3 regions of the Mesobacillus subterraneus genome follow, and region 3 is predicted to be linked to each of the others. Evidence: predicted binding sites of a transcription regulator. Region 3 holds the regulator's gene; each other region holds the start of a gene.
What was found. Region 3 encodes LexA, which represses DNA repair genes until DNA is damaged. Its sites were predicted from a motif close to CGAACATATGTTCG; they were not measured.

Region 1 (10,876 bases), 1.4 Mb from region 3:
GCCCGGCTTATCTTTAAATAAGCCACTGTTCACAAGCAGTCCGAGGAACAGTCGCGCTCCAAAAACTGCAGTGATGAAGCTTGCCAGGATACTGATGATCAGCATAGTGGCAAAGCCTTTTACAGAGCTTGTACCATACGCGAATAAAACGATTGCCGCTAGCAAAGTCGTGATGTTGGCATCAAATATAGTAGACAGTGAGCCTTTGCTCCCCGCGTCAAATGCTGCTTTGATATTGCGTCCAACCTTCAATTCTTCTTTAATCCGCTCATACGTGATGATATTCGCATCCACCGCCATGCCGACACCGAGGATCAGGGCCGCGATTCCAGGCAGCGTGAGCACCCCGTTCATCCAATCAAATACAAGCAGGATGAGGTACACATAAATAGATAAAGTGATAACTGCGACTATACCAGGTATACGGTATAGAACGAGCATGAAGACGAAAACAGCAAGAATGCCAATAATCCCAGCAAAGACTGTTTCATTGAGAGCCTGTTCACCGAACTTCGCTCCAACAGAAGTAGAATACGTTTCTTCTAGATTAACCGGCAGTGAACCGGCATTAAGCAAAGAAGCAAGCTGTTGAGCTTCTTCTATTGTAAAATTACCTGTAATTTCAACATTTTTTTGATTCAGGATCTTATCAACATTAGGATTGGAAAGGAACTTTGGTTCAGGCTTCATCCTTTCTTCCTTATAAGAATCCTTGCCTTCCTCGAAATCCAGCCAGATAACCAGTTGATTTTCAGGATACATATCACGGATTTCCTTCGTGATTTCACCGAATTGGTCTCCATCTTTAAGAGTAATCGAAATACTCGGCTTGTTTTGCTGGTCGAAGCTTTGCTTTGCCCCGTTTTCTTCCAAGTCACTTCCATCCATCATAACGCGGTCGTTCACGTCACGGAAGGTAAGATTCGCTTCGGTAGAAAGAATCTCGCGTGCTTTATTCTGGTCTTTTACGCCAGCGAGCTGAACGCGAATCCGGTCATCTCCTTCAATTTGAATATTTGGTTCACTGACACCAAGAACGTTGACTCTTCGTTCAAGCGCCTCAGCCGTGCTTTTCAAGGTTTCGCGATCAACTTTCTCGCCTTTCTTTCCATTCAGAGGCTGAACTTCATAAAGAACCTCAAAGCCTCCCTGCAGGTCAAGACCAAGTTTGATATCTTTTAATATATTCTGGGTTGTTGCACCCATGGCGCTTCCGATTAAAATAACCAGCAAAAAGAAGGCCACGATGCGGCTGCGTTTTACCATTATGTATGAATCCTCCTTATTCTTCGCACACGACATGCTGACAGACAAAAAAACAAAAAGACAAAAGAAAATAAACAGTAGCCAATTTATAGCATTCTAATTATGTAACAGTTTAAAAAAACTGTCAATTAAGCTTTTTCCGTTAACTAAATAAATAAAGATTCTCTCTATAAAAAATCAGCATTGGGATGTTTTCGTGTAAATCAGCACAAAGAGCCATTTCCCCTGCTACTTCAGCAGTTCCCTTCGTCCCTCTTCATCATCAAGCGCAAAGTCTCCCAGTTTGAATGCTTCAACGGTGGTAAAATTCATTACGTCACCTATTTTTGCGGATAAAATATCAGCGATGATTTCATATAGTTGTATTTCTTCTTTCGGTTTCTTCCATTTTTTCTTTGTGAGATAATCCCATAATTCTTTTTCCTTAATCTGTTCATAACCGAATATTTTGAATTCTTCAATTTTGCTTTCCAATGCCGGCTTTACTTGCTTGTAAAACCGTCCGTATGTATGGCTTGAATTCATCCCCTGGCCCCCTCGTCCAATTTTCTAGTCTTAATGTTTTAACCTTGTCATGCTTTGTCCACTTTCTTGCATATAGTTAATTGTATATGAAATATGCATTTTTGAGAAGGCAGGGAGCGTAATGTCGAAGTTTTTAAAAGGAACATTTATTTTGTTAATGGCCGGGCTCGTCACGAGGGTGCTTGGTTTCATAAACCGGATCGTCATTGCCCGTTCCATCGGAGAAGAAGGTGTTGGTCTTTACATGATGGCCTTCCCCACTTTGGTGCTTGTCGTGACGATTACACAACTGGGTCTCCCAGTTGCGATTTCGAAAAATGTAGCTGAAGCGGAGGCAAGGGGCGACTTCCGAAAAATCAAGAAAATCCTTGTCGTTTCACTTGCAACCACTATATCACTATCTATTGTCTTTACACCGGCTCTCATTTTCCTTGCTCCATACTTGTCTGAGACATTGTTCACGGATCCCAGGACGCAATGGCCGTTGCTGGCCATCGCACCAATCGTGCCAATCGTTGCGGTTTCCTCGGTTCTCCGCGGCTACTTCCAGGGAAGGCAGAATATGCGGCCTTCCGCAATCTCCCAGGTAATCGAACAGCTCGTCCGGATCACGTTGATTGCTGTTTTGACAAAAACTTTCATGCCTTATGGAATTGAATATGCGGCAGCAGGTGCCATGATTGCCTCTGTGATCGGTGAGCTAATTTCACTATTCTATCTAATGACGACCTTCAAGCTTCGGAAAAAATTCAGGCTGCGGAATAACTTTTTTCAGTTCGTCCATTCCGGAAAATCGACCTTTAATGATTTAATGAGGATTGCCTTGCCAACTACTGGTTCAAGGCTGATTGGCTCTGTTTCCTGGTTTTTTGAACCAATCGTCGTTGCACACAGTCTGGCGATTGCCGGTGTGGCAGCTGTGGCTGCCACGAAACAATACGGAGCCTTGACCGGCTTCGCGATGCCATTGCTGCTATTGCCATCATTCATCACCTATTCCTTATCCACCTCACTTGTACCGGCAATCAGTGAAGCGAACTCCCGCAAGAACATGAAGATAATCGAACACCTTCTGCAGCAATCCTTGCGATTTTCCCTTTTGACAGGCGGTCTGGCGATCGTTGTTTTATATGTATTGGCTGAACCATTAATGACATTGATGTACGGTACGGCAAATGGTTCACAATTCATCAAGCTGATGGCACCATTCTTCCTGTTCTACTATTTCCAGGGACCACTGCAGGCTGCATTGCAGGCTCTTGATTTGGCTAGGGCAGCTATGATCAACAGCCTGATCGGAAATCTGGTCAAGACCGCTGTGATTTTCCTGTTGGCAAGCCAGCCTGCTTTTGGCATAAACGGTGTAGCCCTCGGAATGGTCATGGGAATCGTCCTTATCACCCTGCTCCATTTCGCGACAATGCTTAAGGCTGTTTCATTCACTTTTTATGTAAGAGATTATGTAAAGGTACTTGCCATTATCATTCTTTCAGGATCACTTGGTTTCCTTCTATGGGATTGGCTGGATGAAAGTCTTTCACTGGCACTAAGAATTCTTATAAATGCAGGAACTGTAACCTGCCTGTACTTGTCCCTTTCTCTTGCTCTCAGCCTCCTGATCAGGAAAAATGAACTTTCGAAATTACGATCTGTCCTTGCATCATTTTTAAAAAAATAAGTAAAAACGTGGACATTGTATCCACGTTTTTATTTATCCTTTAAGTCAATATAGAATTTGCCATTTTGGTAGCTGCAAAAAGAAATCTCTCCTGGATCTTCATATTTCTGTTTTTTCAGCTGCTCCAACAGCCAGAAAATTGATTTGTCAATCATTTCAAGGTTATCCTCCTGGACCTCGCCGTCGATGATTAGCGGAAGTGCAAGGCTGCTGCTGTCTTGTTTTCCTTCCTGTTCTCCCTGTTTCTTTTGGAAAATGGACAAAGTGCCTGACGGCTCCAAAATGGCATACTCCACATCGGCAATATCCCCTACATCCTTTTCTCTTAACTGCAGCAGCAGGTCGTCAAAATTATATCTTTGCGACCGCATTGCTTTTTCATCGATTTTCCCATTATTGATGATGATTGTCGGCTTTCCATCCACAATGTCCCTGAACTTTTTGCTTTTAAGAGAAAGCAAGGCAAATACTATTTGAATGATGACAAGGAAACCGATTGGGAGAAGGGTGTCAATCAAAGGATCTTTCGTATTTTCGATTGCAAGGGACGCCATCTCGGCAATCATGATATAGACCACTAAATCGAGGATGCTCAACTCTCCAATTTCCCTTTTTCCCATTAAACGAAAGATCAAAAGGATCAATAAATAAAGGAGCAATGTCCTAAAAAGGATAATGAAATATTGTTCCACTTTCCCCCCGCCCTTCACACAGCATTCCTCCATAGTCTTTAACCAAGAAGTGAAATCATACTTATTGTTTCATTAATTTTTCAGTGTAATCCTGAATAAAAACTGATTCTATTTGTCCATGAGCGTGAATATGCTTGTACTAGGCATTTCCCGTTTAGAGGGATTAGATCAGAGAGGAGAGGGGTTAATGGAATCTAAAAGTTTAGGCAAAGCCGTCCTGTACGGGGTGATTGCAATTTTCCTGTTGGCAATCGTGAGCAGCTTTATATTTTCTCTTCTTTTAAAGTTCACCTCCGTTCAAGAATCTTCGCTTCAATACGTCATGACATCTATTTCTTTTTTATCGATTTTCATCGGCGGCTTTATCACTGGCGGAAATGGCAAAGAAAAAGGCTGGATGATAGGTGGAGCTACAGGACTGGCATATTCTTTGATTATTTTCTTGTTCCAATACCTGGGTTATGACAGTTTATTCTCGCTTGAGCAGATTATCTACCATATTTGCTATATCCTGACGGCAATGATGGGCGGCATCCTTGGAGTAAACATCGTTGGAGGAACATCAAAGGCATAAAAAAGAAGCGAACCAAGTTCGCTTCTTTTTTTATTTTAGTTATACACCTGCTGCTGTTTCCTTGACATCGCGAATTGCCGCGCGGTCATATGTAAGACGGCTTCCGTCTCCACATTTGATGACAACAGTGCCTTCATCAAGTGCATCAACAATTCCATGCAAACCGCCGATTGTTACTATCTTGTCACCTTTTTGCAAATCACTTTGCATTTGCTGAACCGCTTTTTGCCTCTTTTGCTGAGGGCGGATCAGTAAAAAGTAGAACAATACAAACATCAGCAACAGCGGGAATACTGTACCTAATAATCCTTCCATTCATTTCCCCTCCTTTCATTGTTTGGCCTTACTCGTATAACGAAACAGCCTAAGTAAAAGCAGTTTATTTAGAAGTTTTTGGCATTCGGCTTATTGTAGCCATATTGCTCAAAGAACTCTTCTCTAAAGTCCCCCAGACGGTCTTCACGGATTGCCTGTCTGACCTGCTCCATTAATTTTAGCAGAAAATAGAGATTATGGTAAGAAGTAAGTCGAATTCCAAACGATTCATCCGTTTTAATCAAGTGGCGGATGTAAGCCCTGCTATAATTTTTGCATGTATAGCAATCGCAGTTGGGGTCCAATGGTCCAAAGTCACGGGCAAATTTCGCGTTCTTGACAACCAACCTTCCCTCGCTCGTCATCAATGTACCATTCCTGGCGATACGAGTTGGCAGCACACAATCGAACATATCAATTCCGCGGATGGCGCCATCAATCAATGAATCTGGTGAACCTACCCCCATTAGATAGCGCGGCTTGTCCATTGGCAGCCATGGTGTCGTGAATTCCAGTACTCGGTCCATAACATCCTTCGGTTCGCCGACAGAAAGGCCACCAACAGCATAGCCAGGGAAGTCCATTGATACAAGGTCCTTCGCACTCTGCTTTCTCAGTTCCTCATATTCTCCGCCCTGGACGATTCCGAATAATCCCTGGTCCTGTGGACGCTGATGCGCAGACAAGCACCGTTCAGCCCAGCGGGAAGTCCGTTCTACCGACTTTTTCATATAATCATATTCCGCAGGGTATGGCGGGCATTCATCGAATGCCATCATGATATCTGACCCAAGGGCATTCTGGATCTCCATCGCCTTTTCTGGAGAAAGGAAAAGCTTATCTCCGTTCAAATGGTTGCGGAAGTGGACGCCCTCCTCTTCAATTTTCCTGAACTCGCTCAAAGAGAACACCTGGAATCCACCTGAGTCTGTAAGAATGGCACGGTCCCAATTCATGAATTTATGCAGGCCGCCTGCCTCTTTGATTATTTCATGACCTGGCCTTAACCAGAGATGGTAAGTGTTGCTCAGGATGATTCCTGCACCCATCTGGACCAATTCTTCAGGTGACATCGTTTTAACTGTAGCCAGTGTACCTACCGGCATGAAGACAGGAGTTTCAAAGGACCCATGAGGCGTATGTACACGACCAAGCCTTGCTCCTGTTTGCTTACAGGTCTTGATTAATTCGTAACGGATTGCTGACAATGTTTAAGCTCCTTCCAGAAATACAAGTGTTTTTATTTTACGAAAAGCATGAAAAATTATAATATCAACATTGCATCGCCGAAGCTGAAAAAGCGATACCTTTCCTCTACTGCATTATTATAGGCATTAAGAACATTATCGCGTCCAGCCAAAGCACTTACAAGCATGATCAGCGTCGACTTTGGCAAATGGAAATTGGTAATCATCCCGTCGATTGCCTTAAACTCGTATCCAGGATAAATGAAGATATTGGTCCAGCCATTTTCAGCGACAAACTTACCATCGTTGGCTGTAGCAATGGTTTCAAGCGTCCGGGTTGAGGTTGTTCCCACGGTAATGATACGCCCGCCCTGCTTCCGTACAGAGTTTAACAGCAATGCCGTTCCCTCAGTCACCTGATAAAACTCAGAATGCATATCGTGCTCCTCAATGGAATCCACGCTGACAGGCCTGAATGTTCCCAGCCCGACATGAAGGGTAATGAAGGCGATATGAACGCCCATTTCCTTAAGCTCTTCCAGCAATTCCTCGGTAAAGTGCAAACCAGCAGTCGGTGCTGCCGCAGAACCTCTTTCCCTTGCAAAAACCGTCTGGTATCTATCCTTGTCTTCCAGCTGCTCCTTAATATAAGGAGGAAGAGGCATTTCACCCAGCTGTTCAAGCACTTCATAAAAGATGCCATTATATGAAAATTTAAGGTTTCTTCCACCGTGTTCAGCTTCCCCTGTGCATTCTGCAGTTAATAGGCCGTCTCCAAAAATAATTTTCGTGCCTGCCTTCACTCTCTTTGCGGGTTTCACAAGTGTTTCCCACTCTTCACCCTCAAGCTGCTTCAGTAGAAGAACTTCAATTTTAGCACCCGTGTCCTCTTTCATCCCAAAAAGCCTTGCCGGTAGAACTTTTGTGTCATTCAGGACGAGGCAATCACCCGGTTTAAGGTAGCTTTTGATATTCTTGAAAATATCATGTTCTAAATGGCCCGTTTCTTTATTTAGGACCATGAGCCTACTTTCCGCTCTTTGTTCAAGCGGAGTCTGGGCAATCAATTCCTCAGGTAAATGGAAATCAAACAAATCTACTTTCATGTTGTCACCCTTACTAATTTTCTATTTATTTGTTCATGGACCGATCATCTGAATCAGCCAATAAAGTAAAAGATTGCGGATAAGATAATGCTTGCCAGAATAGACGTTACAATGGGGAAGTAAAAGGTTGTGCTGCCTTTTTTAAAGACGATGTCTCCTGGCAATCTTCCCAGATTGACAAACTGCATGATGAATCCAATGATGAAAATGACTGCACCGGCGATCATCACGAACTTCGCTGCTCCTGTCATCGTTCAGGCACCTCCATTTCAAAATGTCGGTATACAGCCTCCGTTACAATTCTTCCCCTAGGAGTCCTTTGCAAAAACCCGATCTGCAATAAATATGGTTCATACACATCTTCAATTGTCTGAGATTCCTCTCCTATTGTTGCAGAGATCGTCTCTAACCCGACGGGACCGCCGCGGTATTTTTCGATGATGCCCTTCAGCAATTTATGGTCTATATGGTCAAGACCAAGTTGGTCAACCTGCATCAATTCCAAAGCTTCCCGAGCAAGAGTTTCCTCTACAGCACCATTTCCGCGCACTTGCGCAAAGTCGCGCACTCGCTTCAATAGGCGGTTGGCAATCCTCGGTGTTCCTCTCGATCTCCTTGCAAGCTCCTCGGCGGCAGGCCAGTCGATGTCAGTTTCCAAAAGCTCAGCTGTCCTGACGACAATATCAGTAAGTTGTTTCTCATTATAGTATTCCAAACGGCTCAGAACTCCAAACCTGTCTCTTAAAGGAGCTGACAACGAACCGGCACGAGTAGTTGCACCAACAAGCGTGAACGGAGGAAGGTCAAGTCTGACAGATCTGGCACTTGGACCTTTGCCGATGACGATATCAAGGCAAAAGTCTTCCATCGCAGGATAGAGTACTTCCTCAATTGTTCTTGGGAGCCTGTGAATTTCATCTATGAACAGGACATCCCCCGGTTCCAATGCCGTCAGGATGGCTGCCAGGTCACCTGGCCTTTCAATGGCCGGTCCTGAGGTCGTCCTGAGGTTGACGCCCATTTCATTGGCGATGATGGCTGCCAGTGTCGTCTTACCCAGACCAGGCGGTCCGTAGAGCAACACATGATCCAGCGTTTCCCGCCTCATTTTGGCGGCTTCAATGAAAACCTCAAGGTTTGCTTTCACTTTATCCTGGCCGATATATTGCCTGAGTGTCTGCGGACGCAGGCTCTGCTCAAATGAAACATCCTGGTCGCCCGCTTCACTGGAGATGATTCGTTCTTCCATCTGTTTCTCACCCTTCTTATAAGCTGGTTAACAGATCATTTTTAACACAGCGTTACTTTAATAGCCTCTGTAATGCTTTCTTGATATATTGGTCTGTCGTCAATGTTTCTTTCTTCAGTTCAGGAGTGATTTTGCGTATTTCTTTTTCAGAGTAACCAAGTGCCTTCAGTGCCAACACAGCCTCATCAAACTCGGTTGACTGGCTTATGCTTGCTGCTACCTCGTCCGAATTGAACAGATTAGGGAAATAATCTGGCACAAGGTCATGCAGCTTCCCCTTTAAATCGAGGATCATTTGTCTCGCGGTCTTCTTGCCTACTCCAGGGAATTTGACCAGGAAGGATTCATCTTCATTTTCAACTGCCTGAACCACTTGACCGGGTTCTCCTGAAGCAAGGATAGCCAGTGCCCCTTTCGGACCGATTCCCGAAACATTCAAGAGTCTTGTGAAAAGTGCTTTTTCCTCACGATTCTTAAATCCATAGAGGGTCATCAGATCTTCTCTGACATAATGATATGTATAGATACAAATCTCTTTACCCGCTTCTTTCGTGAATGCGAATGGATTTGGTGTCATGATTTGATACCCAATCCCGTTGTTTTCTACTACTATATATTCAGGACCGACAAAATCGACGGTGCCTTTTATGAATTCATACAATACTCTCGCCCCTCTGCTTTGCTGTAACTCATTTTAACATACTCTTTTAAAAGGTATGAATAAAAATATGCGAAAAGGCGAACGTATGATCATTTTATAAGAAAAGCGCAAGCGCCTTGGTCAGCCCCGACAAGCGCTGGAAGGCCTGACAGTGAAGTCGTTCTTTGACTTCATTGGCAGGACCGAAGCGACTCGAGGGGCTAGGCGCTGGAGCTGGACAATAAGAAAAGCGCAAGCGCCTTGGTCAGCCCCGACAAGCGCTGGAAGGCCTGACAGTGAAGTCGTTCTTTGACTTCATTGGCAGGACCGAAGCGACTCGAGGGGCTAGGCGCTGGAGCTGGACAATAAGAAAAGCGCAAGCGCCTTGTTCAGCCCCGACAAGCGCTGGAAGGCCTGACAGTGAAGTCGTTCTTTGACTTCATTGGCAGGACCGAAATTGAGGGATGAAAACTGGCTAGGCGCTGGAGCTAGACACTACTTTAAGTGGATAAATTTATTCTTTCTTAACCAGTAATAAATTCTCTCCGAATCCTTAGGAAACACAAATAAGAGCCAGTCAGCCCGGCTCTTCACTGTTTTCCCTCACCGTATACGGTTTAAAAGTCTCCAATACCTCTTCATAGCATTGTTTATTCCTGATTGGAATCCCTTTTTTCAATTGATCGCGTTTAATGCTTTCAAGTCTGCCTAGATCGATTTGAAAGAACGACTGGATAATGTTCGAACCATCGGGCCTTCCATTGAAGATTGTAAGGACGCCTTCATCTGACAACCCGAAATATCCATTTGCCTTCAATAGCGGTGATATATCATCATAGTCCAGTCTGAAAACAGCTTTGTTCGCTTCCATATCTACTAGCTGCCATTCGTCATACTTGGCCCAAAAGTCTTCCATTGACCAAATCGTTTCCTCAATACGTTCCTCACTCATTTCACCATCAAGATAAACTCTTTGCAAAATGATTGTGACCTTAAGAGGTTCATTGATTTCAGGGACTGCTTCTTCAGGCTTCTCAGCAAAAACTGGCTCTGTCTGAAGTACTAAACTGTATCCTGATAGACCCATTAGGAGTATAACAGCTGTACTGAACGTTTTTAATAATTTGATTGAAGCCATTGCTGTCCACCTCTCTTATTTGCTAAAATTTGTTCTTTTTCACTAATAGTGTAGCCAAAATGAACTTATTTATCCTTTTTAAAGTAAACATGAAAAATAGAAGGCAAAGGTTACTCTGCCTTCTATTTTATTATGGGTTGAAGTTGATGCTTTCCCTTGGATTCCCATTTCTTTTGTCATAATCAATATTCCTTGTCCTGCTGAAGGTTCCTTCATCCTCAAGGATGCGCAGTATTCTTCCTTCTGTATAAGGATGTACAGCCTTTTTAATTTTCTCATCTGTTTGTTTTTTCAGCGACTTATCCTTATATGTCACCGTCACCTCTACTTCTCGGCCGAATAACACGGACCTGACTTTATCAACATTCGCGACAGACTCGGCTGCAATCCCTACTTTGCGAGCCAACCGGTTATCTTGTTCATTATTGGAGTATATCCCAGCCTTGCCGCTTCCCCTGCGCTCACTTAGGTGTCCATGATAATTTAAATCACCGCGGCTATATCTA
Region 2 (10,876 bases), 2.1 Mb from region 3:
TTTTCGGGTACCAATGGGATTCTTTGGTGACCTCTTTTATCATTTTCATGCGCCAATGGACTTATTTGGTGACCTTTTATTCTATTTTCTCGCATTTCCCGGCGCCAATGAGCTTCTTTGGTGATAGCTATCGCAGTTTCGGGCACCTATTTGCTTTATTTGAGCGGTATTTTTACTCTAAAACTTTAACTGGAAAAATTATTCTCTTACTCATCTCCATTAATTGCGTGAACAATCATGATAATTGCTTACAGATTGGTGTTAATTGCACAATTTTTGATCATAATTGCACAGTTATTGATAATAATCGCACCGTTTACCTATTATTGGAAACGAGGTCCGCTTCATAAAAAAGAAAACCCTTCCTAATGGAAGGGCTATGCATTGCTTGTACTCTTTTCTTTTTCCGCTATTTGTTCTTTCATCCGCAGTCTGTCGCGTTCCAAAATCGGCTTCAGGTACCTGCCGGTATAGGATTCCTCAACTTCGGCGATTTTTTCCGGTGTTCCAGTGGCGACGATTGTTCCGCCGCGGTCACCGCCTTCAGGTCCGAGGTCGACGATGTAGTCGGCAGCTTTGATTACATCGAGATTATGCTCGATCACGAGTACGGTGTCGCCATTTTCAACGAGACGCTGCAGGACTGTCAGCAGGCGGGCAATGTCATCGACATGCAAGCCCGTTGTTGGCTCGTCCAAAATATACAGTGAACGGCCGGTCGAACGGCGGTGCAGCTCGGAAGCCAGCTTGACGCGTTGCGCTTCCCCTCCTGAAAGGGTCGTCGCTGGCTGGCCAAGTGTGATATAGCCTAGTCCGACATCGTATATCGTCTGCAGCTTGCGGGCAATCTTTGGGATGTTCGCGAAGAACTCCACCGCTGCCTCAACGGTCATATCTAGGATATCGGAAATGTTTTTGCCTTTGTACTTTACTTCCAAAGTCTCGCGGTTGTAGCGTTTGCCATGACAGACTTCACATGGGACGTACACATCAGGAAGGAAGTGCATCTCTATCTTGATGATTCCGTCGCCGCGGCAGGCTTCACAGCGACCGCCTTTAACGTTAAAGCTGAAGCGTCCCTTTTTATAGCCGCGGACCTTGGCTTCATTGGTCGATGCGAACACATCGCGGATGTCATCAAACACGCCAGTGTAGGTAGCAGGGTTGGATCTTGGTGTACGGCCGATCGGCGACTGATCAATATCGATGACCTTATCAAGGTGATCGACACCTTTGATTTCCCTGAATTCCCCTGGCTTGCTTTTTGCCCGGTGAATTTTCATCGCAAGCGATTTGTGCAGGATTTCATTGATCAATGTGCTTTTACCAGAACCGGAAACACCCGTCACGGCCATGAAGGTTCCAAGCGGGAACTTCACATTGACATTTTTAAGATTGTTTTCCTTTGCCCCTTTGATTTCGATATAACGGCCATCCGGTTTGCGGCGCTCGAGTGGCAGCGGGATGAACTTTTTACCAGACAGGTATTGGCCAGTCAGTGAGTTTGCATCATTCATTACCTCTGCTGGGGTTCCCTGCGAGATGATTTCACCGCCATGGGACACCTGCTCCAGGACCGATATCAATCAGATGGTCCGCCGCGAGCATCGTATCTTCGTCATGCTCGACGACAATCAGCGTATTGCCAATATCCCGCATGTTTTTCAGCGTATCGATCAGCCGGTCATTATCGCGCTGATGCAGCCCGATGGATGGCTCATCAAGGATATACAGGACACCAGTGAGGCGTGAGCCAATCTGGGTTGCCAGCCTGATTCGCTGGGCCTCACCACCGGAAAGCGTTCCAGCCGCACGGCTCATCGTCAGGTAATCCAATCCTACATTGATCAGGAAGCCAAGGCGTTCCGTAATCTCACGGAAAATCATATTAGCAATCTTCATTTCTTTTTCCGTTAGTTCAAGGCTCTGGAAAAATCGTTGCGCATCCTCAACAGACAACTCTGTGATTTCTCCGATATGGCGCCCATCCACAAGGACAGCAAGAGTTTCACGCTTCAGCCTGTATCCTTTACAGGTTGGGCACGCGTGCTCTCCCATATACTTCTCCATCTGTTCGCGGATATAGTCCGAACTGGTTTCCTTATAACGGCGTTCGATATTTTTAAGGACACCTTCGAAAACAATATAGTTTTCACGGACCTGTCCCCAATCATTTTCATAACGGAAATAGATCCGGTCTTTTTCTGAGCCGTAAAGAACCTTGTCCATCTCGTGATCAGGAAGGTCCTTTACTGGGACATCCATGTCAATTCCAAAATGGTTGCAGACTGCTTCTAGCAGCTGCGGGTAATATTGTGAGCTTGTCGGTTCCCAGGGAGCAATGGCATGCTGTTTTAATGAAAGCTCCTTATTCGGAACGACTAAATCAACGTCGACTTCGAGCTTTGCACCGAGGTCATCACATTCTGTGCAGGCGCCGAACGGGCTGTTGAACGAGAACATCCGGGGCTCTAGCTCGCCAATCGAGAAGCCGCAAATCGGGCAGGCATGGTTTTCGCTGAACATTAGTTCTTCTTCACCGATGACGTCAATGAGAACATTTCCGTCGCCGAGCTTGAGTGCTGCTTCCATCGAGTCCGCCAGACGGGCAGCGATGCCTTCCTTGATGACAATCCTGTCAATGACGACCTCAATCGAATGCTTTTTGTTTTTCTCCAGCTCGATCTCGTCTCCAAGGTCATGCATCTCACCGTCAATACGGACACGGACATAGCCTTGCTTTTTCACATCTTCAAGAACTTTGGCGTGCGTTCCCTTCCTTCCGGATACAAGCGGAGCAAGGATCTGCAGCTTTGTTCTTTCAGGATATTCGAGCACACGGTCGACCATTTGCTCGATCGTCTGTGAAGAAATTTCTATATTGTGCACCGGGCAGGTTGGACGTCCCACCCTGGCGAATAACAAACGCAAATAATCATAAATCTCAGTCACCGTTCCAACTGTTGAACGGGGGTTTCTGCTCGTTGTTTTCTGGTCGATGGAAATGGCCGGGGACAATCCCTCGATCGAATCGACATCCGGCTTGTCCATCTGGTCGAGGAATTGGCGCGCATAGGCAGATAATGATTCTACGTAACGGCGCTGCCCTTCAGCGTAGATGGTATCGAATGCCAGCGAGGACTTTCCTGAACCGGAAAGTCCTGTCAGCACAACAAGCTTGTCTCTCGGAATGGTGACATCTATATTTTTTAAATTATGGGCTCTGGCGCCTTTGACAACCAATTTATCCATAGCCATTCTATCGTCATCCTTCCGCTTTTAACTCAAGAATGAGGTCACGCAGCTCGGCTGCCCGTTCGAAGTTGAGAGCCTTCGCCGCGTCCTTCATTTCTTTTTCCATATTTAAAATCACTTGTTCGCGATCTTTCTTGGTCAATTTCTTCAGGCCTTCTGCCGGGCTGTAACCTTCCTGCTCCTCGGCAGCAATCGTCGCCCGGATCACGTCGCGGATATCCTTCTGGATCGTTTGCGGGGTGATGCCATGCTTTTCGTTGTATTCTATCTGGATTTCACGGCGGCGCTTCGTTTCACTGATCGCTTTTTCCATCGAATCGGTCATTCTGTCTGCATACATGATGACATGTCCGCCGGAATTTCTCGCCGCACGTCCAATCGTCTGGATCAGTGATCTTTCCGAACGAAGGAATCCTTCCTTATCCGCATCAAGGATCGTAACGAGTGAAACCTCTGGGATATCCAAGCCTTCCCTCAAGAGATTGATTCCAATCAGGACATCATATTTACCAAGGCGCAGCTCGCGAATAATCTCAATCCGCTCAAGCGTCTTGATCTCTGAGTGCAGGTATTGGACTTTGATGCCGATTTCCTTCAGGTAATCCGTCAGATCCTCAGACATCTTTTTCGTCAGAGTCGTTACAAGCACACGCTCATTCCGCTTCGTCCGCTCCTGGATTTCTGCGATCAGGTCGTCAATCTGACCTTCGATTGGCCTAACATCGATCGTCGGATCCAGCAGACCTGTCGGACGGATGATCTGCTGTACCATATCCGGCGTATGTTCAAGCTCATAAGGTCCTGGAGTCGCCGATACGAAAACAGCCTGCTTGACATGCTTCTCGAATTCAGCAAATGTCAGCGGTCTGTTATCCATTGCTGACGGCAGGCGGAATCCGTGGTCTACCAGCACCTGTTTGCGGGCCTGGTCACCATTAAACATTCCCCTTATTTGCGGCAATGTAACATGCGACTCATCAACAACAATCATAAAGTCGTCCGGGAAGTAATCAAGCAAAGTATATGGAGTCGCACCCGCAGGCCTTAAGGTCAGATGGCGCGAATAGTTCTCGATACCGGAGCAGAAACCCATCTCTCGCATCATTTCAAGGTCATACCTTGTGCGCTGTTCAAGCCTTTGGGACTCAAGAAGCTTTTCCTCGGAGCGCATTACTTCCAGTCGCTCTTCCAGCTCTTTTTCGATGTTATCGATTGCGATCCGCAGTTTTTCCTCCCGTGTTACGAAGTGGGATGCCGGGAAGATCGCAACATGATCACGTTCGCCGATAATCTCGCCAGTCAGCGCATCAACCTCTCGGATCCGGTCAATCTCGTCACCGAAAAACTCCACCCTCATACAGTGTTCATCACGAGATACTGGAAAAATTTCGACAACATCACCGCGAACACGGAACGTCCCGCGCTTGAAGTCGATATCATTTCGTTCATACTGGACGTCAACCAGCTTGTGAAGAAGCTTATTACGCTCAATTTCCATGCCGGTCCGGAGTGACACGACCATGTCACGGTATTCATCCGGATTACCGAGGCCGTAGATACAGGAAACACTGGCAATGATGATGACATCCTTGCGCTCAAATAGCGACGATGTGGCTGAGTGGCGCAGCTTGTCAATCTCATCATTGATGCTTGCGTCCTTCTCAATGAAAGTATCCGTCTGCGGCACATAGGCCTCTGGCTGATAATAGTCATAGTAGCTGACGAAATACTCAACAGCGTTGTTCGGGAAAAATTCCTTGAACTCACTGTACAGCTGGCCGGCCAGGGTTTTATTGTGAGCGATGACAAGCGTCGGCTTGTTCACTTCCTTGATCACATTGGAAATCGTGAACGTCTTACCAGTTCCTGTCGCGCCAAGAAGCGTTTGATGCTTCTTGTTATCACGGATTCCCTGCACAAGCTCTTTGATTGCCGCAGGCTGGTCCCCCTGCGGAGAATACTTCGAGACTAATTCAAATTGGTCCTTCACAGAAAAGCCTCCTGTAATTTTAAATTTCCAGACTCATTTCGATTCACTGTCATTATTAATGATTTCATTGATTCAGTAACTTTTCCGAAAAGAGTTTTCCTCTATATAAGCCTTACATAGTTGTCAAAAAGTCATATCCTCATTCTACCACAAAGAAGGGAAAACAAACCAATAAAAAGCGAACAAACATTCGAATTTAATAGCTGAGTTTTATAAATTGATGCTGTAAGTTGTCGAATCCTCGTTAATCAAACGTTTGATTAAATTGGGATTATTCCTTTAACCATAAGAAAAACCCACCGGACACAATCCGACAGGCTTACTTTTAAAATTATGACTGCTTTTTGTTGCGCTTCATCATCCGGTTCGCCAGATAGAAGCCCACGGTCAATGAAAAGGCATCGACGACAATCAGCAGGAACGAATCTGTGTATCCTTTATAAACAGAAGCCGCAATCAACGCGACCGTCAAAACGAGAGCAAGGATGTGGTTATAGGCAACCCTGGTGAAAAACACAACCATGAAACCAGGCAGGAACAGTGCGGACAAATATTTCAGCACCAATTGATTAAACACCTCATTCAGAGAAATAACGAAAATTTAGAATCATCTTTTTAAAATATAACTTTTTTGGCTGCTGGTTACAAGAAACTTCCTCTAAAAAGGAGTTTGTTTTCGCGTTGATTGTTGCCAGCATAAAAGAAAAAGCATGCGGCTGCATGCTGATTATCTTTATATATTCACTTCACTTAAAACCTTGGTAGCCCAGTCACTTGCCTCGCCATAGAGCCTGAATAGCTCTTCCACCGGCATAGTGGTTGGATTGAAGGTCAGCTCCACATCTTCGTGGAAGGCGTGTTCGATGTCTTTTAAAAATTGGAGCATGACGTATTCGTCGTTCTTTTCACCCATCAAGGCATGTTTCAACTCATTGCTTAACGGCAAGTCTTCAAGCAGCTCCTCCATCGGATGGTGAAGCAAGGAATCCATCAAGGAGAACATTCCGAGCAGGAAGTATTTTGACGCCAGCACTTCTCTGCCGACTTTCCTGCCGATCAATTCGCCTAATTTTCCGCGCTTTAGCGACAGCTCGATGATTTCCCGTTCCTTCGTACCACCCGAACCTTTATCGGCTCCCCTGATTGCCAAAACATAAATCCACTTTTTGATTTCATTGAGCCCTAATAGAATGATGGCTTGCTTTATGGAGGAAACCTCATTCCTTGGCCTGAAAACCGGGTTATTGATCAGCCTCAGAAGCTTATAGGAAAGGGAAATATCTTTTTCGATCACATCTTTAATTTTTTCGAGATCAGGCTCTGGACTCTCGATCTCTTTTAAAATCTGAAAATATGAATGATAATATGATGGGATATCATAGCTGTTCAGGATGACAGGTTTGCTAAAATAAAAGCCCTGGAAGTATACGAAGCCATCTTCTTTGGCCTCTAGATATTCTTCAATCGTTTCGACTTTTTCAGCAAGAAAGTGGATATTTCGATCTTTAAGGAAGCGAATCATTTCCTGTCTGTCTCTTCGGCTCGTTGCCCGGAAATCAATTTTGATTATATCTATATAATCTAAAATTCGAACAGTCAATTCGTTCCACTGCGAAACAAAGAAATCATCAAGCGCAATAGTGTATCCATGCTTCTTCAAATCTTTACAAATCCTCAGGATGTCTTCATTAAAGTTCCACTGTTTCCAATATCTCGACAACGATGGATAATGGATTGAAATATGAAGGTACACCCAGTTTTAAGAGGTTATCGGTAAAATTAATATAGCAGGGCTTGCCATTCGATAATTCTTTGATTCCAATATTCAAGAAACTATTTACGATTACATCTGTTGTAGCCTGGTCCCCATCAGTGTGCTGATAATTATTGACCGGGCTGTTCCTGTATAACAATTCATAAGCAACTGTCTTTTCATTTATATCAAATATAGGCTGCCTGGCAACATAAATATCCATAAACACTCCTCCTGGGGACGTGAGACGACATTTCTGTAAATATTAAACAAGACTTTGGTAGGAAAAATATACTATTATTTTACAAGTATTACAAGAGTGAAAAAGTGTTTTCCATATATTGTAGGTTTTTTCATAATGAATTCATTGAGTGAGGCGTTTGAGCTTTTTACGGATGGACTCTCTCGTCCGCCCAAGCATATATGAGATCTCTGCCAGCGTTTTTCCGCAGCAGTGCCATTCGAGGACCAGCTTTTCTTCGTGCTTGGTCCATGCTTTGTAACTCGTGACTTGCCGTGGAGTTTTACGCTCTTCTGCTACCCAATATGGTTCAGGTGGAAGTGCATCAGGTTCGAGCTTGGAGAAGTCAATTTTATGGCGGTTTTTTTCTGCCCACAACCAGAATTCATCAGTGTTGATGAACGTGAATTTCTTTTTGCTGCGGGTAACCCGCTGGTGGTATTTCAGGTCATGGTTAAAAATCCATTGCATGACGGTATTACGGTCAATCTTGAGGATTTTTGCCAATTCTCCGGCGGTCAGCATTCCTGTGGAGGATTTTGTATGGGATAGTCCTAATCTCGTAATCTTCACTTCGATTGCCGTGATACTGCGATTCAGCCTTCTCGCAATGATAGATAATGATTGGCTGCCAAGCTGGTCTTTGATCATCTGTAAGTCTTCAGGTGCGTATCTCATCTTAGATTTCAACCATCCTTTAAGCTAGTATCATTTCTCTTCAGCTAATTAAAGCATATTTGAACTCACTAAATAATACCCCGATAAGTAAATACACTGATATTCCATAAAAGTTATAAACAATACATTTTCTACCATTTTTTTCTGATTAATGAAGAAAAAGCAGCCATCTAATTAGCTGCTTCCTATCTCCCATCGCAAGAGCTGTATGATTTGTTTCACCATTGATACGCTCAATACTATCCTTAATTTTTTCTGTCGACTTTAAAGAGAGCTCTGCCAGCCTTGAAAAAATCAACAACATCTTCAATTTGATGCACTTGCCCATGCAGTTTTTCTCTCCTTAGGATTATTGACGTTTAATTTATTTGGTTACATTGTAAAATACTTCTCCGGGTGAAAACTTTGTGAATTTTTTTCAGAAGATTTACTTCTTGATATGGGACATAAGTCTTCTTATTCAGGCATGGTATAAACTCACCAATAAAAAAACAGCCTTGATCGGCTGTTCAATATTTCCGGTACATTCCATGGGATTCTGGATAAGTATATGCAAAGCCATATTGTTCATAAAGGTTATTTGCCGGTTCATCGGCAATCAGGCTTACATATGACCCTTCATATGTATGTTCATTTAAATAGTTCATAAGTTCTTTCATGATTAGCTTTCCCAATCCCCTTCCCTGAAATGATGGCTTGACGGCAATATCAACAACCTGAAAAAATGCCCCGCCATCCCCAATAATCCGTCCCATAGCCACAAGGGCAAACTCATCATAAATGGTGACCGCGAATAATGAATTTTTCAATCCAATCTGTGCAGCTTCCAGCGATTTGCCGCTCATTCCTGTTTCGAGGCGCAGATTGATATATTCAACTTCATTGGGCGGGTCGTATGTAATCTTAAAGTCTTTCATGAAAAACAGCTCCTTCCAGGATAATGCTTAGCAAACTCTTTAAATCTTCTATAATAAAATCTGCCGCAGCCTCCTCCCAATAGTCATCCCGCTTCCAGATTCCAATCATCCCAATGTTCCGGGCTGCTACCACATCATTTTCAGGGTGGTCACCCACAAATATACTGTGTGCCGCCAATACTCCAAGTTCGTCACGTGCTCGCTGTAAAATTCGCGGGTCAGGCTTGCTATAACCAACTGCTTCTGAGATCAGGATTGAATCAAAGAATCCTTCAATTCCCAATGCTTTTACATTGTCCATCTGGAATCGAGTTTTGCCATTCGAGACTAATCCGAGTTTAACTCCCATCTGTTGGAGATTTCCAAGGACCTCGTGCAAATGTGGAAAACCGATGCATGAATGCTTGAAATTCGTCATGTAATCCTCCAGCAGGTCTTCCCATTTTAAGTCCGTGATGCTGAATTCTTTTAAAAGCTGGCTGTATACTTTGTCCTTCCAGACATAACCCCTTGCATCCAATTCTATGAATCTGCTTTTATATCGCTGTTTGTCTATCAAACTCAATTCAGACCAAAAGCGATCATACTGGTCTTCGATAAATTTCACGACAGAAGCATTCCGGTCCAGCAAGGTGCCATCAAGGTCAAAAAACACAGCTTCTATTTTAGGCATACAAACTCCCCCCTATAAGGAAAAAGAACAGGCCATTTCTGCCTGTTCTCATTTTACCTTATTTTAGAAAAGCATTATAGTAGCGTGTCATTGCAACCGCAAAGTCACCGCGTGTATTTTTTACAGAAGGGTTGAAACTTGCTGTTACCTTTGGTTTCAGATCATAAGGCCCCTGTGTGACAGCAAATTTGGCATTGAGGATATTCAGGTCGAGAGCCACCTGGACATAGCCTTTCAAATGGTCAGGAACTTCTGACACATCTGAAATTGCGATTCTTTCGTCATTATACTGTACAGTCAGCTGCCCATCGAATTCCTCTGCTTCCTTTTGCAAACCTAGTGATTGAACCAGTGAGTATGCCAGCTCAGCACGGGTCACGCCATCCTTCGGCGAGAATTTGCTGTTTGCTTTTGGCAGGATGACACCCTTCTGGATATGCTGGTGGTCGCGGAAGGAAGCTCCTTTTGCTGCTGCCGCTTCCACGAATGGAAGGTCCGATTTTGAAACATCCGAGAAACTCGGCGCAGCTGGAATTACCTGCTTAATCTCAGCACCCATCACCAAGTATTTTGCCAGCTCTGCTCTTGTTAAAAGCGCATCTGGTTTGAAGGCGCCATTCGAAAAGCCATCGAATAATCGTTCACTTACGCCCATTTTAATGGCATCTGCTGCCGGGTGTCCGGCAATATCGTTCAATCCGGAGAAACCGCTGACCTTTGTGAAGGCCATTTCTCCTTTTACCGTTTCAGGCAAAGCCAGGCCAAGTGGATTGGTATCAGCACCGCGAAGTCCGCGAATCTCAGCCTTCCATGCCCCTGGTGCCGGTGAAGTCACCGATACGGTTCGATCATAATAGAGCGGGAACAGCAGGCTGACACCCGAGCTGTATTCTGTGCCATCCGGAGCGATCAGCACAAGGTTGATCGGATTGCCCGTTTGTTCCATGAGACCTGCTCCATTAACTTTTGCCATAAGGCTGGACATACCTTCTTCAACTGTGAATTCATATTGATTTTTAGAGATAAATGTCAACGGATTGTAATCAACCGAGAATTCCTTTCGTTCTGTCGATGAATTGACATTGCTATAGAATGTCTGGGTTGCGTTCAGTGTCTCGCCATATGATGTATCATTGAATGCTTTATCTATTGCTGCATAAGCGTTCACGTAACCTGCGCCGACTTCCCAGGTTTCATAGCCTGGCATATTCGTAGCAGTCTGTTCAAGAATCGACTTGATTTCGGCAGGCGACAACAGTGGATTCGCTTCAAGCATTAGTGCAACAATACCCGCAACATGCGGAGTCGCCATCGATGTACCGCTCATTGTTGTATAGTAAGGCAGGTACGCCGGTTCGATTGTTTCAGC
Region 3 (10,876 bases):
ATGATTCATGGTTTGACCTTTTGGTTGAAAACTCATCTGCGAAAGAAGGTTCTAATCGAAAAGAAGTACCGATGCTATCAAATATCAGGAAAACTGCAGAAACACTAGAGAAAAAGGTTAGCGATTTAATGGACCAGCTGGTGTTTGACGCGGAAATGTTCCTGATTGACGAATACCATTTAAAAATCATGGAAGAGTATCTCGAGTTTTTCGCATACGGTCTTTCCGTTTTCTTGAAGAACGACGAAGGGATTTTCTGGCTGGAAGAGAATGAAGTGCAAACATCTCTAGTCATCATGCCTCGACTAGTTGAGGATATATTGAAAAAAGAAGTATTTTCACAAAATATCCCGTTTGTATTTTCTTCAGCCACCTTGTCTCAAGCGGGAGATTTCAACTATATAGCGAAAAGCCTAGGAATCGAAAAATACTCATCCTTTACTGTATCGTCACCATTTGATTATGAAGAACAAATGGAATTGGTTGGACACATCGAGGATGAAGAAGTAAAAAAATGGAATAAAATAGGGTTGGACATTATAAGCAGCAATGGAAGCTCGCTTGTTCTATTCTCGTCAATGCAGGAAATGGAACGATTCCGGGCATGGACTGAAAAACAAGAATGGAGTTTCCCTATCTTGTTTGAAGGTGACCGTGAAATCAGTGAAACGGTTAAAGAATTCCAGACTGTAACTGAGACGGTTTTATGTTCCTACAGTCTTTGGGAAGGATTGGATGTGCCAGGAGAGTCACTGATTCAAGTCATCATTGCCTCATTGCCATTCCCGCCTCATGACCCAGTCTTCCAGGCGAAAAGAAAGCATGCGGATAATCCAACTGCAGAGGTAGATATACCTTATATGCTCCTACGCTTAAGACAAGGAATGGGACGGTTGATCAGAACCAATCAAGATAGCGGAGCTGTACATGTATGGCTTACTCAAAATCAAAAAGCTGTGTACAATGAAGAGTTAAAAGGTGTACTGCCTGTTCAAAATATTCAATGGAAATAGACAAATCCCGAAAGGACTATCCTTTCGGGATTCTTTTAGTTTGGTGTTAGAATTTGCAGCCACACTTTCTTCGGCGGCGGTCACGATCATCATCTCGATCATCCTGAGCACCTGCTACTAAATCCTCAATGATACAACGACGTACAGCACGGCAGAGGTCATCAAAATCAACAGTTGCCCTGACTCTGTCTCTGTCACGCTTAGGGTAGAATACGCCTGCTACATCGTTGTCATTACGATTGTATCCCATTAGAAACTCAACTCCTTCCTCATGAAAGATACTTACACATTATCTTATGTGGAGAGGTACAAGTTGTTAGGGTTTCTGCCTAATTAATACTTAAATGTGCTAGTCTCATATGATAAAAGTTTAATTGATAGAAAAAAGCAAGCGGAGCCCGCTTGCTTTCTAATGCATATGCCGGTATACACCGATAACTTTACCGAGTATGGATACGTTACGAAGGATAATTGGATCCATCGTAGGGTTTTCCGGCTGGAGCCTGAAATAATCCTTTTCTTTGAAAAAGCGCTTAACTGTTGCTTCATCCTCCTCTGTCATCGCTACAACAATGTCACCGTTATTAGCAGTTTTTTGCTGTTTAACAATAACATAGTCACCATCTAGGATACCTGCTTCAATCATACTGTCACCCATGATTTCCAGCATGAAAACCTGCTCATCATGTGGAACAAGGCGATCTGGAAGAGGGAAGTACTCTTCTACATTTTCAATGGCCGTGATCGGCATACCAGCTGTTACTTTACCGACAACAGGTACATTTACCACATTATATTTAGGAATGCGGCTATCTTCTTCTATTTCAAGAATTTCAATTGCACGCGGCTTGGTAGGGTCACGTCGGATTAAGCCTTTGCTCTCAAGTCTTGCAAGGTGTCCATGGACAGTGGAACTTGAAGCAAGCCCAACAGCTTCACCGATTTCGCGTACGGATGGCGGATACCCTTTTTTCTTGACTTCGCCTTTTATGAATTCAAATATATCTTGTTGACGCTTAGATAACTTTGTCATATTCACGCACCTCGTATATTTTCTTGTCCTAATTATACCATGTCTATTCCACAGATACAAACATAAGTTCGAATTTTTGAGTTGACACGAAACAAATGTTCGTTTTATAATGAAATCAATTAATCGAACATACATTCGCAAGGAGTGCTGTTAATGAAAAAACTATGGGAAAACTATTCATATGCCATGATCCTGCTTGCTGTCAGCTTAATCTTTTCGCTCGTAGCAAAAGCGCAACTTAATAACGAAGATGCATACATAACTGTTACTATAGAAGAAGGACAATCATTATGGGAAATTGCAGAGACATTTGCCAGTGAACATAATTTTACCGAAAATGAATTCGTTAGCTGGGTAGAAAAAGAAAACGGAATCATTGGGGAAAAGGTCTTTCCGGGAGATGAATTGGTAATTCCCGTTGTAGCTGAACGGATGGAACCTACCCAAATTGCAGGAGCAGAAAGATAGATTTGACTAGAATAAGGTGACTACATGAAAGCAATTGTTTATTGCCGCGTAAGTACAACGAAGGAAACGCAGGAAACTTCGCTGGCAAGGCAGGAAGAAGAGTTGCTGCGTCTGGCTAGCAATTATGGTTTTGAAGTAGCAAGTATCATTAAAGAAAAAGCTAGTGGGTATGACCTTGAAAGGGAAGGGATCCTCCAATTGCTGGAACTGATCAAGGACAAGAAGATAGGGGCCTTGCTCATCCAGGACGAAACCAGACTTGGAAGGGGTAATGCCAAGGTGGCAATTCTTCATTGTATATTAAAAGAAAATGTGAAATTATATAGTGTCTCCCACAGTGGAGAACTCCAGCTCTCTGAATCAGATTCTATGGTGCTGCAGATTGTCAGTATGGTGGAAGAGTATCAGAGGAAGATCCATAATATTAAGATTAAGCGAGGTATGAAACGAGCGATTGAGCATGGATACAAGCCACAGCGTAATCTGAAAAATCAAGGGGAGCATTCTGGGCGTGACCGGAAAGAAATGCCAATTGAGGAAATCGTTAAGCTGCGTAATAATGGACTGACCTTTGCTGAAATAGCTGCAACATTAAGAGGATTTGGGTATAACGTTTCTAAGGCTACTGTAAACCGAAGATATCTTGAGTATATTGACACTAAAGAATAACGAAGCTCTATTCTTGTAAAATCCCTAGAATTTTAGTAAGATGTCATTTGACGTAATTTTTAACAAAGGAGCTTTACAATGCTATCAAGTGATAAAATTGCTAGAATCAATGAACTGGCAAGGAAAGCAAAATCATCTCAATTGACGGAAGAAGAAGCAAAGGAACAAACGAAGCTTCGTGCCGAATATCTCCAGTCTTTCCGGTCTTCTATGCTCAATACACTTAAAGGTGTTACCATCGTGGATCCAGAAGGCAATGATGTTACGCCTGATAAGCTCAAGGAAGAAAAAGCGAAGAAAAAGCTTCATTAAATAGATACTGATTTGGAATACATAGTACATGTATTCCATTTTTATTTTGTCGAATTTTTCGAAGTTAATAATGTGGTTTGGTTCAACTCCCTAAATAAGTGGGAATTATCCTAAGGGATTACCCAGATACAATGAAGGCTTTTGATTTCTAACGTACTGCTATGGATTATTTTTCGTTTACAAAGGCTTTATTTACATATCAACAGCTCATTTGTGTCAAAATAGATAACAATACGGCCATTTCTGTCTCTTTCAGGCACAATTTGTTGTATAATGATTTCTCTCGCTATAATATTAAGGATGTAGCCAGTACCTATAGAAAGGATGTATATAATGTTTAAAGAAATTGATATGCTTTCGATTGATTCCATTCGTACTTTATCAATTGATGCAATTGAAAAAGCAAATTCCAGCCACCCAGGCATGCCAATGGGGGCAGCTCCAATGGCATACACATTGTGGTCTCGTTACATGAACATCAATCCTAAAAATCCTGAATGGTTTAACCGCGATCGCTTTGTGTTGTCTGCTGGACACGGTTCTATGCTGTTATACAGCTTGCTGCACCTTGCAGGTTATGATCTGACAATGGATGACATTAAACAATTCCGCCAATGGGGAAGCAAGACTCCAGGACACCCTGAGTTTGGTCATACTGCTGGGGTAGACGCAACAACTGGACCACTTGGCCAGGGAATTGCTATGGCTGTTGGTATGGCAATGGCTGAGCGCCATCTCGCTGCTGTTTACAATAAGGATAATTACAATCTCGTTGATCACTATACATATAGTATTTGCGGTGATGGCGATCTAATGGAAGGTGTTTCTGCTGAAGCAGCTTCAATGGCAGCTCACCTGAAGCTAGGCAGAATGATTGTTCTTTATGATTCGAACGATATTTCTTTGGATGGAGATCTTGATAAGTCATTCTCAGAAAGTGTTGAGGGCCGATTTAAAGCATATGGATGGCAGTACATCCGTGTCGAAGATGGTAACAATCTTGAAGAAATCGCCAAAGCAATTGAAGAAGCAAAGACGGATGAAGACCGTCCAACAATGATTGAAGTCAAGACGGTTATCGGTTATGGATCACCTAACCTTTCTGGTAAATCAGATGTTCACGGTGCTCCTCTTGGTGCGGACGAATTGAAGCTAACTAAAGAAGCTTATAAGTGGACTTTTGAAGAAGACTTCCATGTTCCAAGTGAAGTTTACGATCACTTCAAACAACAAATCGCTAATAAAGGTGAACAAGCGGAACAGGCTTGGAACGAGCTTTTCGCAAAATATAAGAGTGAATTTCCTGAACTGGGAGCCCAGCTTGAAAAGTCAATGAAGGGTGAGTTAGTTGAAGGATGGGATAAGGACATCCCTGTATATGAAGAAGGAAAAAGCCTTGCGAGCCGTGCTTCTTCTGGAGAAGCACTTAATGGGATCGCGAAAAACCTTCCTTACTTGATCGGCGGATCTGCTGACCTTGCCGGATCAAACAAAACAATGATCAAGGGATCAGGTGATTTCTTCCCGGGTTCATTCGAAGGCCGCAACATCTGGTTTGGTGTTCGTGAATTCGCTATGGGTGCTGCGATGAACGGTATGGCACTCCACGGCGGACTTAAGATATTTGGCGGAACATTCTTCGTGTTCTCCGACTACTTAAAGCCAGCAATCCGACTTGCTGCGTTAATGGGCTTACCTGTAACATACGTATTCACACATGATAGCATCGCAGTTGGAGAAGATGGTCCTACACATGAACCAGTTGAGCAGCTTGCTGGACTTCGCGCTATGCCGAACTTGTCAGTCATCCGCCCTGCAGATGGTAACGAAACGGCGGCTGCATGGAAGCTTTCAGTTGAATCAACTAAGACGCCTACCGCTCTTGTGTTAACTCGTCAAAACCTGCCGACAATCAAAGATACTGACAAGAACGCATACGAAGGCGTATCTAAAGGTGCTTACGTCATTTCTCCAGCTGGAAAAGACAACGCTGATGCATTGCTTCTGGCAGCAGGTTCAGAAGTCAGCCTTGCAGTGAACGCACAAGAGGCTCTCGCTTCTGAAGGCATCGACGTAGCGGTTGTGAGCATGCCATCATGGGACCGTTTCGAACAGCAGTCAAAGGAATATAAAGAAAGTGTAATTCCAAAGTCGGTCAAGAAACGCCTTGGAATCGAGATGGGTTCTTCACTTGGCTGGCATCGTTATGTTGGTGATGAGGGTGAAGTACTTGCGATTGATACATTTGGTGCATCTGCCCCAGGTGAAAAGATCCTCGAAGAGTACGGCTTCTCCGTGAACAATGTAGTTGCACGAGTGAAAGCTTTGCTTGAGCAAAACTAAGATCCATACTAAAACGAGCATGAGACCATTTAGGTACATGCTCGTTTTTTATGAAAATATATATAAGTTGTGAAACTGAGGAACTACTTTAGAAAAGTCAATCATAAAAGTTGTTGAGATTACCCCGTGATAAGAGCGAAAACATTTTTCATATTAATAATTGAAGAAGCTAAAAAAGCATGAGCTGAGCTGTTAAGGCAGTCTGGCTTATTTTTAATTAAAAGGATTGAAACCATAATCGATGTGGAATCAATGATAATGTTAATTTCGTTTAATAGGAGGTAAGGAAATGTCAGGTAAGTTTGAGGGGAAAACGGTCATTATAACTGGTGGATCTAACGGGATTGGTAAAGGAATTTCGAAAGCATATGCTATTGAGAAAGCACATGTATGTATAGCCGATACAGATGAAATAAAGGGGAAAGAATTGGTTTCCAAGCTAAAAGAGCTAGGAGGACAAGCTGTCTTTTACAGAACGGATGTAAGGAAAGAAGAAGACCTGGTCAGCCTGCTGGATCAAGTTATGCAAGACTTCGGAAAGATCGATATTTTAATCAACAATGCTGGTGTTTCTAGATTCAAATCTCTGTTTGAGCTGACGACTGCTGAATGGGAGGATGTTGTGTTCACGAATCTAAGGAGTGTTTTCATCGGTTCTCGTGAAGCTGCCCGCAGGATGGAGGCAGGTGGCCGGATCATAAATATTGCTTCTACAAGGGCAACCATGTCTCAACCGAACTCAGAAGCCTATGCATCATCCAAAGGTGGAATCCTTGCTTTGACTCATGCCCTGGCAGCTTCACTTCAAGAAAAGGGAATAACGGTAAACTCTATCAGTCCTGGCTGGATTCAAACAGAGGATTATGGTGATCTCAGAGAGAAAGACCATCTTCAGCATTGGTCTAACCGTGTAGGTAAACCAGAAGATATAGCCAAAGCCTGTCTTTATATAGCTGACCCGGATAATGATTTTATAAATGGACAAGATCTTGTTATCGATGGTGGGATGACACGTAAAATGATTTATGAAGAATAATTAACGAGAAGGAGCTGCAATAATGATTGCAGCTCCCTTTCAACTTTTCGTATTATTTTATACAATAGGAGGAAGAGAAAGTACGTAATTGGGAGAGAAGTAATGGATGAAATACACAAAGAAGAGACCCAAAAAGAAAAAACTAGTCCAGAGAAACTTCAATCTGGCAATTTTATTATTTGTAGCCTTCGTTGGATTTTTCTTGCTTGATAGATTTCTGGATTTATATAATCAAAGCTTCAAAAAAATGAATGTTGGTGTGAATAGTTCAATTGGAGAAGTGGCCAAATACACTCCGATGATTGAGGAAGAATTGAAAAAGGTGGGGCTGGACGAGCATACCATCACTGTCGCTGCTTTAATGATGCAGGAGAGCCGGGGGAAGGGAGGCGATCCTATGCAAGCCTCTGAATCTGCCGGTCTGCCACCAAATACGATTCAGGATCCCAGAAAAAGCGTCCAGCAAGGTGTAAAGTATTTCAATCGAGTTGTGGAATATGGAAATAAGAAGCAAGTAGACTTCGCTGCAGTCATCCAGTCATACAACATGGGAATCGGCTATATTGATTTTGTGGCGAAAAATGGGGGTAAGCATACCGAGGAGCTGGCAAAGGAATTTTCGTTGCTCCAGGTTGAAAAAAACCCGCAAACATATAATTGCGGCGGTGATAAGAACAATTTCCGTTATCCTTATTGCTATGGTGATTTCACCTATAGCACGAAGGTAGCAAAACATATGGAATCAATTACAGTGAGTAATCCAGCTAATTTAAACGAGGAAAGTACGCAACGCTCTTTTTAAATAGAGTGATAAGAAAACGAATTAAAAACATCTGAATATTCGGGTGTTTTTTTATTTAAGAAAATTTTAAGGATAAAGCAGGGAAAAAGAATGAAGACGGTAAATATATTTGTAACAAATACCCATACTAAAAATCAGGAGGTGTATGTAAATGTTTGAATATGGAAAGGACATTCCACTGGACGGTGCGGCAGGAAATCAGGCAGTTCAGCAAGCGAACTCAGAAGAACAGGCAATCTTGGAAAGTGCTGTTTACAGTTTCGACCACCGCAAAGACATACCGCTGGACGGAGTAAAATAATTCAGTAAAAAAAAGCCTAGAAAAAGGCTTTTTTTTACTGAATTAAAATTGATTTGCAAGCTCAATCGCACGTTGAATGGCCTGTTGTTTGATTTCCTGTGCTTTATCAGGCATTGCTGCCATTCCCTCAATTGCCAATGTTTGTGCATCGCTAATACCCAAGAATGAAAGAACTGCGCGGAGATAACGGTCTCCGAATTCCAAATCTTTCGCAGGTCCTTCTGAGTAAACGCCGCCACGGGCCTGGATGTGCAGAGCTTTCTTGCCTTCAAGTAAACCTACCGGGCCTTCTGCAGTATACTTGAATGTTTTCCCGGCAATCGCAATGTTATCAATATAAGCTTTCATTTTTGGCGGGAAACTGAAGTTCCAAAAAGGAGTGACAAAGATATATTTATCTCCGTTAACAAACTGGTCTGTTAGTTGATTGATCGCGCTAACCTTTTGTTTTTCATCATCACTAAGCTGATCGAAAGCAGATCCTTGCTGTAATTTGCCCCAGCCGCTGAAAACGTCTGTATCTATGAATGGTACGTCCATGTTATAAAGGTCCAATCTGACGACTTCATCTTCAGGGTTGTTTTTACGGTAGGCTTTTATGAACTCCTCCCCAACCGATAAACTGAACGATTCTTCAACCGGTTTTGGATTCGCTGAAATGTAAAGCACTGTAGCCATGCATAGTCATCCTTTCTCTGTCTAATTAACATTGATATATTCCCCTGATTAAAACCTCCTATTCCTTTTCTGGCATAAAAAGTTCTTAAGCTTGTAATTCCTGGACAGCTGAATAAAAGAAATTTATATTTAAAAAGTAAGAAAGTTTTGAATTCGACATAATTAGTGGATTTTTGCGGCACCTTTAGACAAACGCAGACTGATCGTTTTCCTATAATAAAGACAAAAGCTTGTCTGCAGAGGAGGGGATCAAATGAGATCCTACCAGCTATATCTAATAGAAGATGAATTTGCCTCCCATTATTTCGGAAGAGAACGGATGTTTTACGAATTATTTTTGGAATATAGTCAAGCGAACAACGATCTAAAATCGATCATTGCCAAGCAAGTCAAGTATGTAACCAAATCCATTCCAGTGCTTCGCATCCATCAGCTCCTGCATCAACAGCTTTCGAAGGCAAAAGGATTTCATGTTCAGAACGGCACATATATTTATGAAAATAATACAAATAACAGTTCAGCCACACTTAAAGTACATGAGAAATGGCTGGAGTTGGATTCCCATGGACAAGTTGACGCTGAAACGGTTTTTTTTGAAATTCTCCGTAAATGTGAATCATCATTCCTGGCTATTGACCTTAAATCAAGCAAATACGGCTGGCTCAAGCCGATTAAAGAACGTAAATATATATAATGAAGGTTGAAGTACTCATTGATAAATGTTTTTGGTTCATGATTAGTAAAGTAAATACAAAAATTTTTCAAATTGAGTTCATTTAATAGAGAAAAAAACCAACAGATATTGTATAATAGCTGTTGGTTTAGTACACTGTATGTTAGACAACATGAAGGAGGAAGTTTTTATGGTGTGGCAGTTTATTCTAGTTGGTATACTGGCATTAATTGTCGGTGTAGCGCTAGGATTTTTCATTGCTCGTAGATACATGGAGAGCTACTTAAAGAAAAATCCGCCAATTAACGAACAAATGCTTAAAATGATGATGATGCAGATGGGTATGAAACCATCCCAGAAGAAAATCAATCAAATGATGTCAGCAATGAACAAGCAGACAGGAAAATAATAAAGGACAAGCACTCATTGATTAGCGATGGGTGCTTTTCTTATTATAGAGACTATTAAGGACATTTTAATGTGTGGATGGAATCAAAATGGGTAAGAAGAGGGATTTATTAGACATTTTGAAGCTTAGATGAAATCGAAATGTCTAAGGAACAGGATTTAATAGACATTTTGAGGTATGGATTGGATCGAAATGTCTACTAAGAAGAGTTTAATGGACAAATTGGAATACGGATTAAATCAAACATGACTAGATTAAAATAACGCCGGAAATGGCGTTATTTTTTTGTGTTTGATTTATCTTGCTCCTGACGTTTAGTGCCTTGCTGAAAAATCGAATCAAAAAATTCATCCGCTGTTTCCATTACGCCTCCATGAAGCTGGCCGTCAGCACCGACTTTGTTTTTATTGCCTTTAACTGGATTATGGATCCTAACCATAGAATATGCACCTCCTATAAATAGGCTTTGTTATTTAAGACCGAAATAACCAGACCAACAGCAATTGTTAATCTATGGCAGGACATGTACAGACCAATACCGAATATCAAACCTAAGGAATTTTAAAAAGGGGATCATATATGTATCAATATTTTAATGGACTTGTCATACGGGAAGGCACGGAAGGGATACAGGCGGATAATGTTGAAAAGCTTTTTGAAGACGCAGGTTGGGCAAGCAATACTCCAGTTTGGCAAAAGGAAAAGTTTTCGTTGATATTCAAAAATTCCACTTGGGCATTTACCGTTTGGGACCAAAATGAAATGGTTGGAATGGTCAGGGTCATTTCGGATCAGATTATGGCAGCGAACATTATGGACTTGGCAGTTTTATCAGAATATCGAGGAAAAGGTATTGGCAAGAAACTTGTGCAGCTTTGTGTACAAAAGCTTCCTCACGGAGATTGGTTTGCCCATACTTCTGCCAGCAATTTTAACTTCTACGAAAAATGCGGGTTTGAGGTTAAGGATCTTTCGCAAAATGGTACTTGCGCGTATTATGGGTACATCCAGGCTCGTAAGGATGGACAACGATAGGAGAGCTGAAATTGAATCTACGTGAATTTGAAGCAGTCATCAGCCAGCCGGCAGTTATAAGATATGAATACTTCATTAAAAAAACAGCGGATTATGAAGAGGTC

Region 1: ruvA (Holliday junction branch migration protein RuvA) is a predicted target of LexA. The motif match lies at 9,332-9,345, and genes of this name have one in related genera.
Region 2: uvrB (excinuclease ABC subunit UvrB) is a predicted target of LexA. The motif match lies at 5,425-5,438, and genes of this name have one in related genera.

The regions. Positions count from the first base shown of each region.
Region 1 is NZ_CP129019.1:922,432-933,307, reverse strand. Features, by position in the region: gene secDF (protein translocase subunit SecDF) at 1-1,266, opposite strand, end outside; gene LC048_RS04590 (post-transcriptional regulator) at 1,495-1,791, opposite strand; gene spoVB (stage V sporulation protein B) at 1,913-3,469, shown strand; gene LC048_RS04580 (DUF421 domain-containing protein) at 3,499-4,161, opposite strand; gene LC048_RS04575 (TIGR04086 family membrane protein) at 4,349-4,735, shown strand; gene yajC (preprotein translocase subunit YajC) at 4,775-5,050, opposite strand; gene tgt (tRNA guanosine(34) transglycosylase Tgt) at 5,119-6,258, opposite strand; gene queA (tRNA preQ1(34) S-adenosylmethionine ribosyltransferase-isomerase QueA) at 6,315-7,343, opposite strand; gene LC048_RS04555 (DUF2905 domain-containing protein) at 7,397-7,594, opposite strand; gene ruvB (Holliday junction branch migration DNA helicase RuvB) at 7,591-8,592, opposite strand; gene ruvA (Holliday junction branch migration protein RuvA) at 8,645-9,253, opposite strand; gene LC048_RS04540 (hypothetical protein) at 9,405-9,545, shown strand; gene LC048_RS04535 (hypothetical protein) at 9,529-9,669, shown strand; gene LC048_RS04530 (intercompartmental signaling factor BofC) at 9,810-10,370, opposite strand; gene LC048_RS04525 (YhcN/YlaJ family sporulation lipoprotein) at 10,501-10,876, opposite strand, start outside.
Region 2 is NZ_CP129019.1:196,285-207,160, reverse strand. Features, by position in the region: partial or broken gene uvrA (excinuclease ABC subunit UvrA) at 378-3,258, opposite strand; gene uvrB (excinuclease ABC subunit UvrB) at 3,266-5,245, opposite strand; gene LC048_RS00905 (CsbA family protein) at 5,577-5,810, opposite strand; gene LC048_RS00900 (EAL and HDOD domain-containing protein) at 5,979-6,905, opposite strand; gene LC048_RS00895 (YuxH family protein) at 6,934-7,221, opposite strand; gene LC048_RS00890 (helix-turn-helix domain-containing protein) at 7,363-7,917, opposite strand; gene LC048_RS00885 (hypothetical protein) at 8,066-8,245, opposite strand; gene LC048_RS00880 (GNAT family N-acetyltransferase) at 8,427-8,834, opposite strand; gene LC048_RS00875 (HAD family hydrolase) at 8,821-9,507, opposite strand; gene LC048_RS00870 (S8 family serine peptidase) at 9,566-10,876, opposite strand, start outside.
Region 3 is NZ_CP129019.1:2,308,085-2,318,960, reverse strand. Features, by position in the region: partial or broken gene LC048_RS12070 (ATP-dependent DNA helicase) at 1-1,013, shown strand, start outside; gene LC048_RS12065 (hypothetical protein) at 1,060-1,263, opposite strand; gene lexA (transcriptional repressor LexA) at 1,423-2,046, opposite strand; gene yneA (cell division suppressor protein YneA) at 2,200-2,514, shown strand; gene LC048_RS12050 (YneB family resolvase-like protein) at 2,539-3,183, shown strand; gene LC048_RS12045 (DUF896 domain-containing protein) at 3,262-3,495, shown strand; gene tkt (transketolase) at 3,829-5,838, shown strand; gene LC048_RS12035 (SDR family NAD(P)-dependent oxidoreductase) at 6,128-6,874, shown strand; gene LC048_RS12030 (lysozyme family protein) at 6,981-7,676, shown strand; gene LC048_RS12025 (hypothetical protein) at 7,828-7,977, shown strand; gene LC048_RS12020 (FMN-dependent NADH-azoreductase) at 8,020-8,655, opposite strand; gene sirA (sporulation inhibitor of replication protein SirA) at 8,909-9,349, shown strand; gene LC048_RS12010 (YneF family protein) at 9,519-9,737, shown strand; gene LC048_RS12005 (hypothetical protein) at 10,015-10,176, opposite strand; gene LC048_RS12000 (GNAT family N-acetyltransferase) at 10,317-10,772, shown strand; gene LC048_RS11995 (DUF2750 domain-containing protein) at 10,784-10,876, shown strand, end outside.